Regions from separate parts of the Telluria sp. GW821-FHT07G12 genome, predicted to be linked through region 2. Evidence: riboswitches for the same ligand, from Rfam matches in the RefSeq annotation. Region 2 holds a riboswitch; the other holds the start of a gene.

Region 1 (4,381 bases), on a different contig from region 2:
CGAGAGTTTCAGCTGGCGGCCGTCGCTCGGGTAGATGCCCGACTGGCAGCCGTAGGCGTAGCTGTAGTAGCGGCGGTCGGCCAGGTTCAGGCCGCTCACCGCGACTTCCCACGGGCCCAGCTTGACGGCGTAGCGCGCATCGAAGCTCACGTAGGACGGCATGGTGGCGGCGCAGCGGTTGTCGAAGTCGCTGCCGTAACGCTGGCGGTCGACCCATTGCGCGCCGAAGTCCGCGCTATGGCCATTGCCCGGCAGCCAGCTCAGGCGGGCGGTGAGCACGTTCTTCGGCACCAGCACCATCTCGCGGCCGGCGTTCGGGCCTTCCGTGAACTTGGCGTTCACGTGCTGCAGGTGGGCGGTGGCGCGCCAGCCGGCCGCCAGCTGGGTCTCGGCGTCGATTTCGAAGCCCTGGCGGCGGGTCGGGTCGAGGTTGGTGTTGGCGAAGGCGGTCGGGTCGTAGAAGATCTCGTTGTCCAGCTTGTGGCGGAACACGCGCGCCGTCAGCTTCTGCACCTCGTTGCCCCAGCTGGCGCCGAATTCCAGGTCGTGCGAGGTCTGCACCTTCAGCAGGCTCAGGCTGGTGCGGAAGCTGTTCTCGTCGACGTTGGCCACGCGGTAGCTCTGCCCTGCCCGCGCCGTCAGCTCCAGCTGCGGCAGCACGCGGTAGCTGCCCTGCGCCTCCCAGGCGTTCTGGCCCTGCGAACCATTGTCGGCAACGCCGCCGGCCATCGCGTCGATGTAGTCCTTCTCGAAGATCTCGCGGCGCGCGCCCAGCGCGATGCGGCCGTCGTGGGCAGGATCGAAGCGCAGCTCGTCGCGCAGGTAGAAGGACTTCGATTTCTGGCTGGCGTCGGCCAGCGAGTAGTCGGACGTGGTCTTGCGCTTCCAGTCGTTGACGTCGACGCCGGTCACCAATTCGTTCAGCATGCCGCCGTCCAGCGTATGCAGCCAGCGCGCGCGCGGCGAGAACTGGTTCTGGCGCCCTTTGTACTTGGTTACCGAGGCGCTTGAACCGAAGTAGTAATTCGAGTCGACGTCGCGTTCGCGGTGCGACAGCTCGGCCGCCAGGTCGACTTCGCCGATGCGGTAGTCGGCAAAGGCGGTGACGCGGTCGGTATCGAGCGTGCCGAAATCCTTCGGGGTCTGGGTCTGGCGCGGATTGGCCTGGAACTGGGCCAGGGTCAGCGAGCCTGGCAGGCGCGTATCCTGGCGCGCGCTTTCCACGCGCACGCCGGCGCGGCCGCCCACATAGGCCAGCTGCGCGCCGGCCGAGATGCTGTTCTGCGTGAAGGCGCTGTTGGCGCGGTAGTTGTCGTTGTCCTGGCGCGCCACGGCGGCATCCAGGCTGACATTGCCCGCCACGTGCGACAGGGAAGCGCGCAGGTCGCGCTCCTTGAACTGGCCGGCTTCGGCGAATACCGAGCCATGCGTGCCCGATTGGGCGTAGCGCGCATCCTTGCGCGTGACGATCTGGATCACGCCGCCGGTGGCGCCTTCGCCATACAGTACGCTGCTGCCGCCGCGCACGATCTCGATGCGCTCGACGGTGTCGATGGGGATGGTCGACAGCACCGAATTGGCCAGCTCGTTCTCGTTCAGGCGCACGCCGTCGACCAGGATCACCATGTTCTGCGCGCCGTTCGTGCCGAAGCCGCGCAGGTCGAGCGCGAAGTCGGGTGAAGAGTCCAGGCTCTGGCGCCCGAACACGCCGCCGATCTTGCGGATCGCACCGTTGACGTCGTTCACGCCGGCCTGGCGGATCTCGTCGCGGGTGATGACAGTGGCGCCGATCGGCTCCAGCGTGTCGGCGCTGGGAAAGCGCGAACCGGTGATGACGACGGTCGACGATGCTGGCTCGTCGGCGTGGGCGGCAAAGGGAATGGAAAAGGCAAAGGCGCAGGCCAGCGCGAGTGCGGGCTGATTCTTGGAAGTCATCGATGTTTCTTTGGTCGGTCGTTAGGCCGGCGCGCGTCCCCGCATGCCGGCTCGTCATGGAAGCGCGGCATGGCGCCCGCTTCCCCCTGTCTGGCCGGTATCCGGGCTAGCAAGACGGACCGCTCCACCTTCCTACGCACAGCGCGCAGTGGTGTTTGAAGCAGCCAGTCGCCGTTAAGAGCGACGCTTGTTTACCGTTGCGGGGGCAGCACACGTTGGCGCGGCGCCGGGGGCGCCTGCGCTCCGTGTTTCCCGTTTAACTGCATGCATACGACGACGCATGCGGGCACCAGAACCCCGAAATTATAAACCTATTAAGCAACATCTCTGCCGTCGGACGGTCATTGAGGGGTTTTTTCGCATATAGTGTGAGCACAAAAGCAACTTAATAAACTTCATCCAGACTTTGGGGGTCTTCGAATGAGATTGGGTTCCACATTCTTGCGCACGGGCGCGGCCGCGGTCCTGCTGGCGGCGGGGGTGGCGGTCACCGCCGACCTGCTGGCTGGTCCGGACAAGCCTGCACCGGCGCCTGCCGCAGCCGCCGCGCCGGCGGCGTCAACGGACGGCATCGCGCTGGCAGCGCCGAACGCAGCCGCGGTGCTGGTACCGAGCGCGCCGAACGCCTGGGGCGGCGTCCGCACCGGACTCGAGCCGACGCTGTCGGACCGGGTCGTCCACTACGACATCGACGCCACCCTCGACCCGGTCAAGCACACGGTGACGGGCCGCGAAAAACTCAGCTGGCGCAACCGCAGCAGCGTGCCGGTCAGAAGCGTCTACGTGCACCTGTACATGAATGCCTTCGAAGGCGCGGGCAGCACCTTCTTCACCGAGAAGCGCCAGCGCGAAGGCGCCTTCCGCTCCGGCGTCGAAATCAAGGAAGGCGAATGGGGCCACATCGCCCTGCGCACCGTGACCCAGGGCGAGGCGACCGTGCCCTGGACCTTCGTCCATCCCGACAAGGGCCCGGCCACCGACCATACCGTGGTGCGCTTGGACCTGCCGACGGCCGTGGCGCCTGGCGCCTCGACCGTGCTGGACATCGACTTCCACACCCAGCTGCCGCGGGTGATGGCGCGCACCGGCTACTTCGGCAGCTTCCACTTGGTCGGCCAGTGGTTCCCGAAGATCGCCGTGCTGGAACTGCCGGGCGAACGCGGGGCCACGGCGCCGCGCTGGAACGCGCACGAGATGCACCTGAACTCCGAGTTCTACGCCGATTTCGGCAGCTACGACGTGCGCATCTCGGCGCCGAAGGAATACACGGTCGGCGCCACCGGCGAGCCGCAGGGCGCCCCGGTCGAGAAGAACGGCATGCTCACCCACCGCTACGTGCAGGGCGACGTCCACGACTTCGCCTGGACCGCCGACAAGCGCTCGGCCAAGCCGATGGTCGAGACCTGGACCGGACCGGGCAGCCCGAACGTGACCGTCACCGTGCTCTACCCGCCCGAGTACGCGGCCAGCGCGGCGCCCGCGATGAAGGCGGCCAAGGATTCGCTAACCTACTTCTCGAACACACTCGGCCCCTATCCGTATAAAACGCTGACGGTCGTGATCCCGCCCCACAACGCCGAGGAAGCCGGCGGCATGGAGTACCCGACCTTCTTCACCGCCGAAGGCTATGCCGAGATCGATCCCGAGCTGGGCCAGCAGTATCTGCTGGACTTCGTCACCATCCACGAATTCGGCCACGGCTACTTCTACGGCCTGCTGGCCAACAACGAGTTCGAAGAACCGGTGCTGGACGAAGGCCTGAATGAATACTGGGACCTGCGCATGATCCGCGAGCGCGGCCAGAAGATCCACGCCGCTTCGCCCTTCATGCGCCGGATCGGCATCACGCCAAGCTTCGACGCCTTCGCCGCCGAGCGCATGGGCACTCCGCGCAACGACCCGGCCGACGCGCCGGGCCAGAACGCCTACGACCGCCTGCAGGACATCGGCCCGGTCTACAGCCGCACCGCGACCCTGATGCGCGACCTCGAAGAGCGCGTCGGCAAGGAGCCGATGGAGCGCGCCTTCAAGGAATACTACCGCCGCTGGAAGTTCCGCCATCCGAGCACCGCCGACCTGCGCGAGACCCTGGCCGAAGTGACCGGCCAGCGCGCCGCCGTCGAAGCCGTGTTCGCCCAGCAGGTGTACGCAGTGACCAAGGTCGACGACCGTGTCGCGGAAATCAACAGCCGCGAAGTGCTGCCGCTGCCGGGCACGCGCCAGGCAGGCAGCAACTGGGTCGAGGACAAGCAGGACGACATCGACAAGCGCGTCGAGAAGGAGCGCGAAGCCTGGAAGAAGGCGAATCCGAAGGCCAAGGAAGACATGGGTCCCTACCCCTTCCGCACCGAAGTGCTGGTGCGCCGCTACGGCGCCGCGGTGCCGCAGCTGCTGACCGTGAAGTTCGCCGACGGCAGCGTCGAGAACGTGCGCTGGGACGCCAACG
Region 2 (4,381 bases):
ATCGAGCCGGCGTTCGTCACCGCGCTGGCGGTCAGTACGCCGGACGCGAAGAACAGGCCCTTGCGCAGGCGGCCGACTTCGATGCCGAGCGTGCGCGCGGTATCGGCATGCAGGGCCAGCACGTTCATCGCGCGTGCATTGCGCAGGGCGAAGGCGAGGCCGCCGGCCAGCACCAGCCAGGGCAGCAGCCGCAGCGGCGTGCCGGCCAGGTCGCCGATCATCCAGAACACCATATTGCGCAGCGCGCCTTCCGGTGCGATCGACAGCATCAGCGTCACCAGGGCCATGCAGGCCGACATCAGGATCACCCCGGTCAGCAGCAGGGTCGAGGTGCCGCCTTCGGCCGCCACGCCGCCGCGGATGTCGCGCCGCGCCAATATATAGAGCAACATCGACACCGCCACCGCACCGAGCAGCGCGGCACCGTCGACCACCACTGCCGCGCACATCATCAGCAAGGCGAACAGGGCGCCGACCGAGGCGCCGGCCGAGATGCCCAGCACGTAGGGGTCGGCCAGCGGGTTGCGCAGCAGGGCCTGCATCATGATGCCGGCCAGGGCCAGCGCACCGCCGGTGACGAAGGCCATCAGGGCCCGGCCGCCGCGCAGCGCGAGCAGCGAAGCGGCCAGCGAATCCTGGCGGCCGTGCAGCACCTGGCCCACGGCATCCGGCAGATCCGCCAGCGCCACCGTGACCGAACCCGTGACGCCGGAAAACAAGATGCAGGCGAGGGCGGCAAGCAGGAGCGTGCCGACGATCATGGTGGTGCGCTGGCGCGCGGCTTGGTGGAGTGGATGCATGCTGGCTTGATGAGTGAATTAACGGATCCCGTAGCGCAGTGCGGCGAACCAGCTGCGTTCGGCCGTGCCGTAATTACGCGCCAGCTCGTAGCGCTTGTCGAGCGCGTTGTCGAGGCGCAGCAGCAGCGACCAGTCGGGCGTGAACCGCCATGTAGTGTACAGGTTCAGCAGGCCGTAGCCACCCAGGCGGTTGGCATTCGCCGCGTCGTCGAAACGGCTGGCGGAAGCCTGCAGTTCGGCGCCGAGGTCGACGCGGTCGAGCGCATAGGCGGCCGTGAAACTGGCATGGCGGCGCGTGCGGCGGGCCAGCTGCTTGCCGGTGGTTTCGTCGCGCGGATCCTGCAGGTCGACGCTGGCGCGGAGAATGATGCCGCGCAGGCGCGTCTCGGCCGACATCGTCAGGCCTTCGAGCAGGGCGTGATTGACGTTGTAGGCGCAGCTGCCGGTGCGACTGGGGCAGGGATTGAGCGTCACGAGCATGTCGGTCAGGCGGTTGCGGTAGTAGTTGGCCTGCAGCTCGGCGCCGGCGATCCGGTAACGGAGGCCGACTTCCGCATTGCGGCCCTGTTCCGGCTTGTTGGTGCTCAAGCCGTAACCTGGGAAGTACAGCTCGTTGTAGGTCGGGGCACGGAAGCTGGTGCCGACGCTGGCAGTGGCGCGCAGGTCCTTGCTGAACTCGTAGCCGTAGCCGGCCGCGCCGGTGGTCTTGCCGCCGTAGACGGAATGGTCGCGGCGCAGGCTGAGGTCGAGCAGGTGGCTGCCGCGCCGCAGGTCGTAAGCGGCGGCGACGGAATTGGTGATGCGCGAGCGGTTCAGCGCGGTGCTGGAGCTGGACAGCACTTCTTCCTTGCGATGGCCAAGCAGGACTTGCAGGGTATCGCCGTCCAGGTCCAGCGTGTTCTGCCAGGTGTACTCATCCTGGCGGGTATCGATCTGGCTGGCGCCGTTGGCGGCGGTGCTGGTGAAGCTGCCCAGCCTGTCGTTCGAGCGGGCCGCCTGCAGGCTGCTGCGCCAGTTCGGCAGGATGCGGTCGTTCAGGAACACGGCATAGCTGTCGATGTCTTGTTCGTTGTGGGTGTCGTAGCTGGAGGCGCCGCTGTCGTACTGCGCGCGCAGGCGGCTCTTCAGGAATTGCGCGCCAACTTCATGCCCTGGCGCGAGCTGCACGGCGACGCGGCCGTTCACGCTGTTGCGCGCGTAGCCATCGTCATCCTTGTTGTAGCTCGAGGAGCCGGGACGGGTGCTGGAAAAGCCGTCGGCATCCTCGTGGGCGGCGCTGAGTGCATAGCTGACGCTGTGGTCGCCGCCGGTCGAGCCGTGCACGCCGGCGTCGTATTGACGGGCGCCGTAGCTGCCGGCACCGGCGCTGGCGCTGAAGGCAGGAGCACCCTCGCTCTTTCTGGTGAAGATCTGCACCACGCCGCCGATCGCGTCGGCGCCGTACAGGGCGCTGAGCGGGCCGTAGACGATTTCGATGTGGTCGATGCTCGACAGTGGAATCGCATTCCAGCTCGCCGCGCCGGTGGTCGAGGAACCGATGCGCACGCCGTCGATCAGGACCACGACCTGGTTGCTGTTGGCGCCGCGCAGGAACACGCTGGTGCTGGCGCCCGGGCCGCCGTTGCGGACGATCTCGATGCCGCGCTGGCGGCGCAGCAGGTCGGCAACCGAGCCGGCGCCGGAGCGCGCGATCTCTTCATTGGAGATGACGGTCGTATCCGGGATCACCTCGTCGGCGCGCTGCGGCGTGCGGATGGCGGTGACGACCACGGTCTCGAGGGCCGGATCGGCGAAGGCAGGAATCGAAGGCGCAGCAAGGGTGAATGCGAGCAGGGGCGCGGCCGCCTGCCGTGAAACGGAAAAGCTCATGATGGTAGGGTCTTTCGTGGACAACCGGCCGACGTCCCCGTAGGCCAGATTGAACAGAAGCGAGGGCAAGCCGCACGCTTCCACCTTTTGGCCGGTATCCGGGCTGGCAAGTGTGGCCGTCTGACCTTCCCATGCTTGCGCACAGTGGTATGAGAAGACGGTTGCCGCACGAGCGATTGCTTCATGCGGTACTTGCTTACCGTTGCGGGGGCAGCACACCTTGGCTCATCGAAGAGCTTTGTGTTTCCCGTTTAACTGCGCCTGAGGACTCAGGCGCGAGCACCAAAACGACGACATTATACGTCGAGCATCACCAGCTCGCCATAAGCGATGCGATGCGGCTTGCACGCGGCATCGAGCGCGGCCTGTTCCAGCGGGAGGCCGTCGCGCATGGCGCTCAACAGACGGATGGTGCCGGCATGGCAGATCAGCAGTGCTTCCGCATGAGCGGCCTGGCGCAGGTCGGCGAGAAAGGCCGCCACGCGCTGCGCGACCTCGAGCACGGATTCGGCGCTGCCGGGACGATAGTGCAGCAGGTCGGCGGCCCAGGCGTCCACTTCAGCGCGCGGGATGGCGTCCCAGGACTGCAGCTCCCAGCAGCCGAAGTTCATCTCGGCCAGGCGCGCGTCGAAGTTCAGCGTGGCTGCTTGCAGGCGATGCGCGAGCAGGGCGCAGCGCTGCAGCGGGCTGGAATAAACAGGAAGGTCGCCGGGCAGCCCCGCCGCGCGCAGGCTCGCATGCACCCGCGCGATTTCGGTCTCCGCGACCGCGACGTCGCTGGCGCCGTAGCACAGGCCGGGCGCGACATCGGGCTGCGGATGGCGGACCAGGTGAAGCTTCACCGATCAGGACCAGGCGCCATGGCCGAGCGTGGCCAAGAGGCCGATATAGATGAAGACTTCGGCCAGTTGCTGTACCGCGCCGAGGCAATCGCCGGTGTAGCCGCCGAGACGTTTGTGCAGCTTATGGCCCAGCCAGAGCGCGGCCAGCAGGGCGGCCAGCAGCGCCGCCAGCACTGCATCGGCCGAGATCCAGCCGGCCCCCAGCAGGATGGGCGCCGGCAGCAGTGCGGTGATGGCGGCGATCGTGAATTCGGCGGTCGTCATCTGCTGGGCGAGCGGCTTCGCCTTGCCTTCGCCGCGCACGTAGTCCAGCTTCCAGATCAGCGAGGCCGCGGCGAGGCGCGACAGCGGATGGGCCAGGAACAGCGCGCCGACGGCCAGGCGCGGCGGCAGCATCGCCAGCGCTGACAGTTTCGCGGCCAGCATGCAGACGATGCCGATCGCGCCATATGCACCGACCCGCGAATCCTTCATGATCTCGAGCACGCGCTCGCGTGTCATGCCGCCGCCCAGGCCGTCGCAGGTATCGGCGAAACCGTCTTCGTGGAAGGCGCCGGTCAGGTAGATCGAGGCAGCCGTCGACAGCACGGCCGCCACCGGCGCCGGCAGTACAAGGGCGGCCGCGAAGTACACGCCGGCGGCGATGGCCGCGACTACGCAGCCGACCAGCGGGAAATAGCGCGAGGCGTGCTGCAGCCAGCTGGCTTCGAAACCGACCCAGGAGGGAATCGGCAGCCGCGTGAAGAACTGCAGCGCGATGAAGAAGAGGCGAAGCTGCTGCATCCTGTTACGCGGCTTCCGACTTTTCGCTGACGGCGGCGGAGGAGAAGGTCGCCATCTCGTTCAGGAAGTTGGCCGCCGCGTGCAGCA

What was found. A riboswitch is a leader RNA that binds a small molecule or an ion and turns the genes downstream of it on or off. The one in region 2 is predicted to bind cobalamin.
Region 1: another riboswitch for cobalamin. It lies ahead of AC07PE_RS20230 (TonB-dependent receptor); the one in region 2 lies ahead of AC07PE_RS26870 (TonB-dependent receptor plug domain-containing protein).

Annotation. Positions count from the first base shown of each region.
Region 1 covers NZ_JBWKQA010000005.1:357,375-361,755, forward strand. The annotation lists gene AC07PE_RS20230 (TonB-dependent receptor) at 1-1,935, opposite strand, end outside; cobalamin riboswitch at 2,011-2,244, opposite strand; gene AC07PE_RS20235 (M1 family metallopeptidase) at 2,362-4,381, shown strand, end outside.
Region 2 covers NZ_JBWKQA010000015.1:1,104-5,484, reverse strand. The annotation lists gene AC07PE_RS26875 (FecCD family ABC transporter permease) at 1-800, opposite strand, end outside; gene AC07PE_RS26870 (TonB-dependent receptor plug domain-containing protein) at 819-2,669, opposite strand; cobalamin riboswitch at 2,742-2,971, opposite strand; gene AC07PE_RS26865 (histidine phosphatase family protein) at 2,966-3,511, opposite strand; gene AC07PE_RS26860 (adenosylcobinamide-GDP ribazoletransferase) at 3,515-4,294, opposite strand; gene cobT (nicotinate-nucleotide--dimethylbenzimidazole phosphoribosyltransferase) at 4,299-4,381, opposite strand, start outside.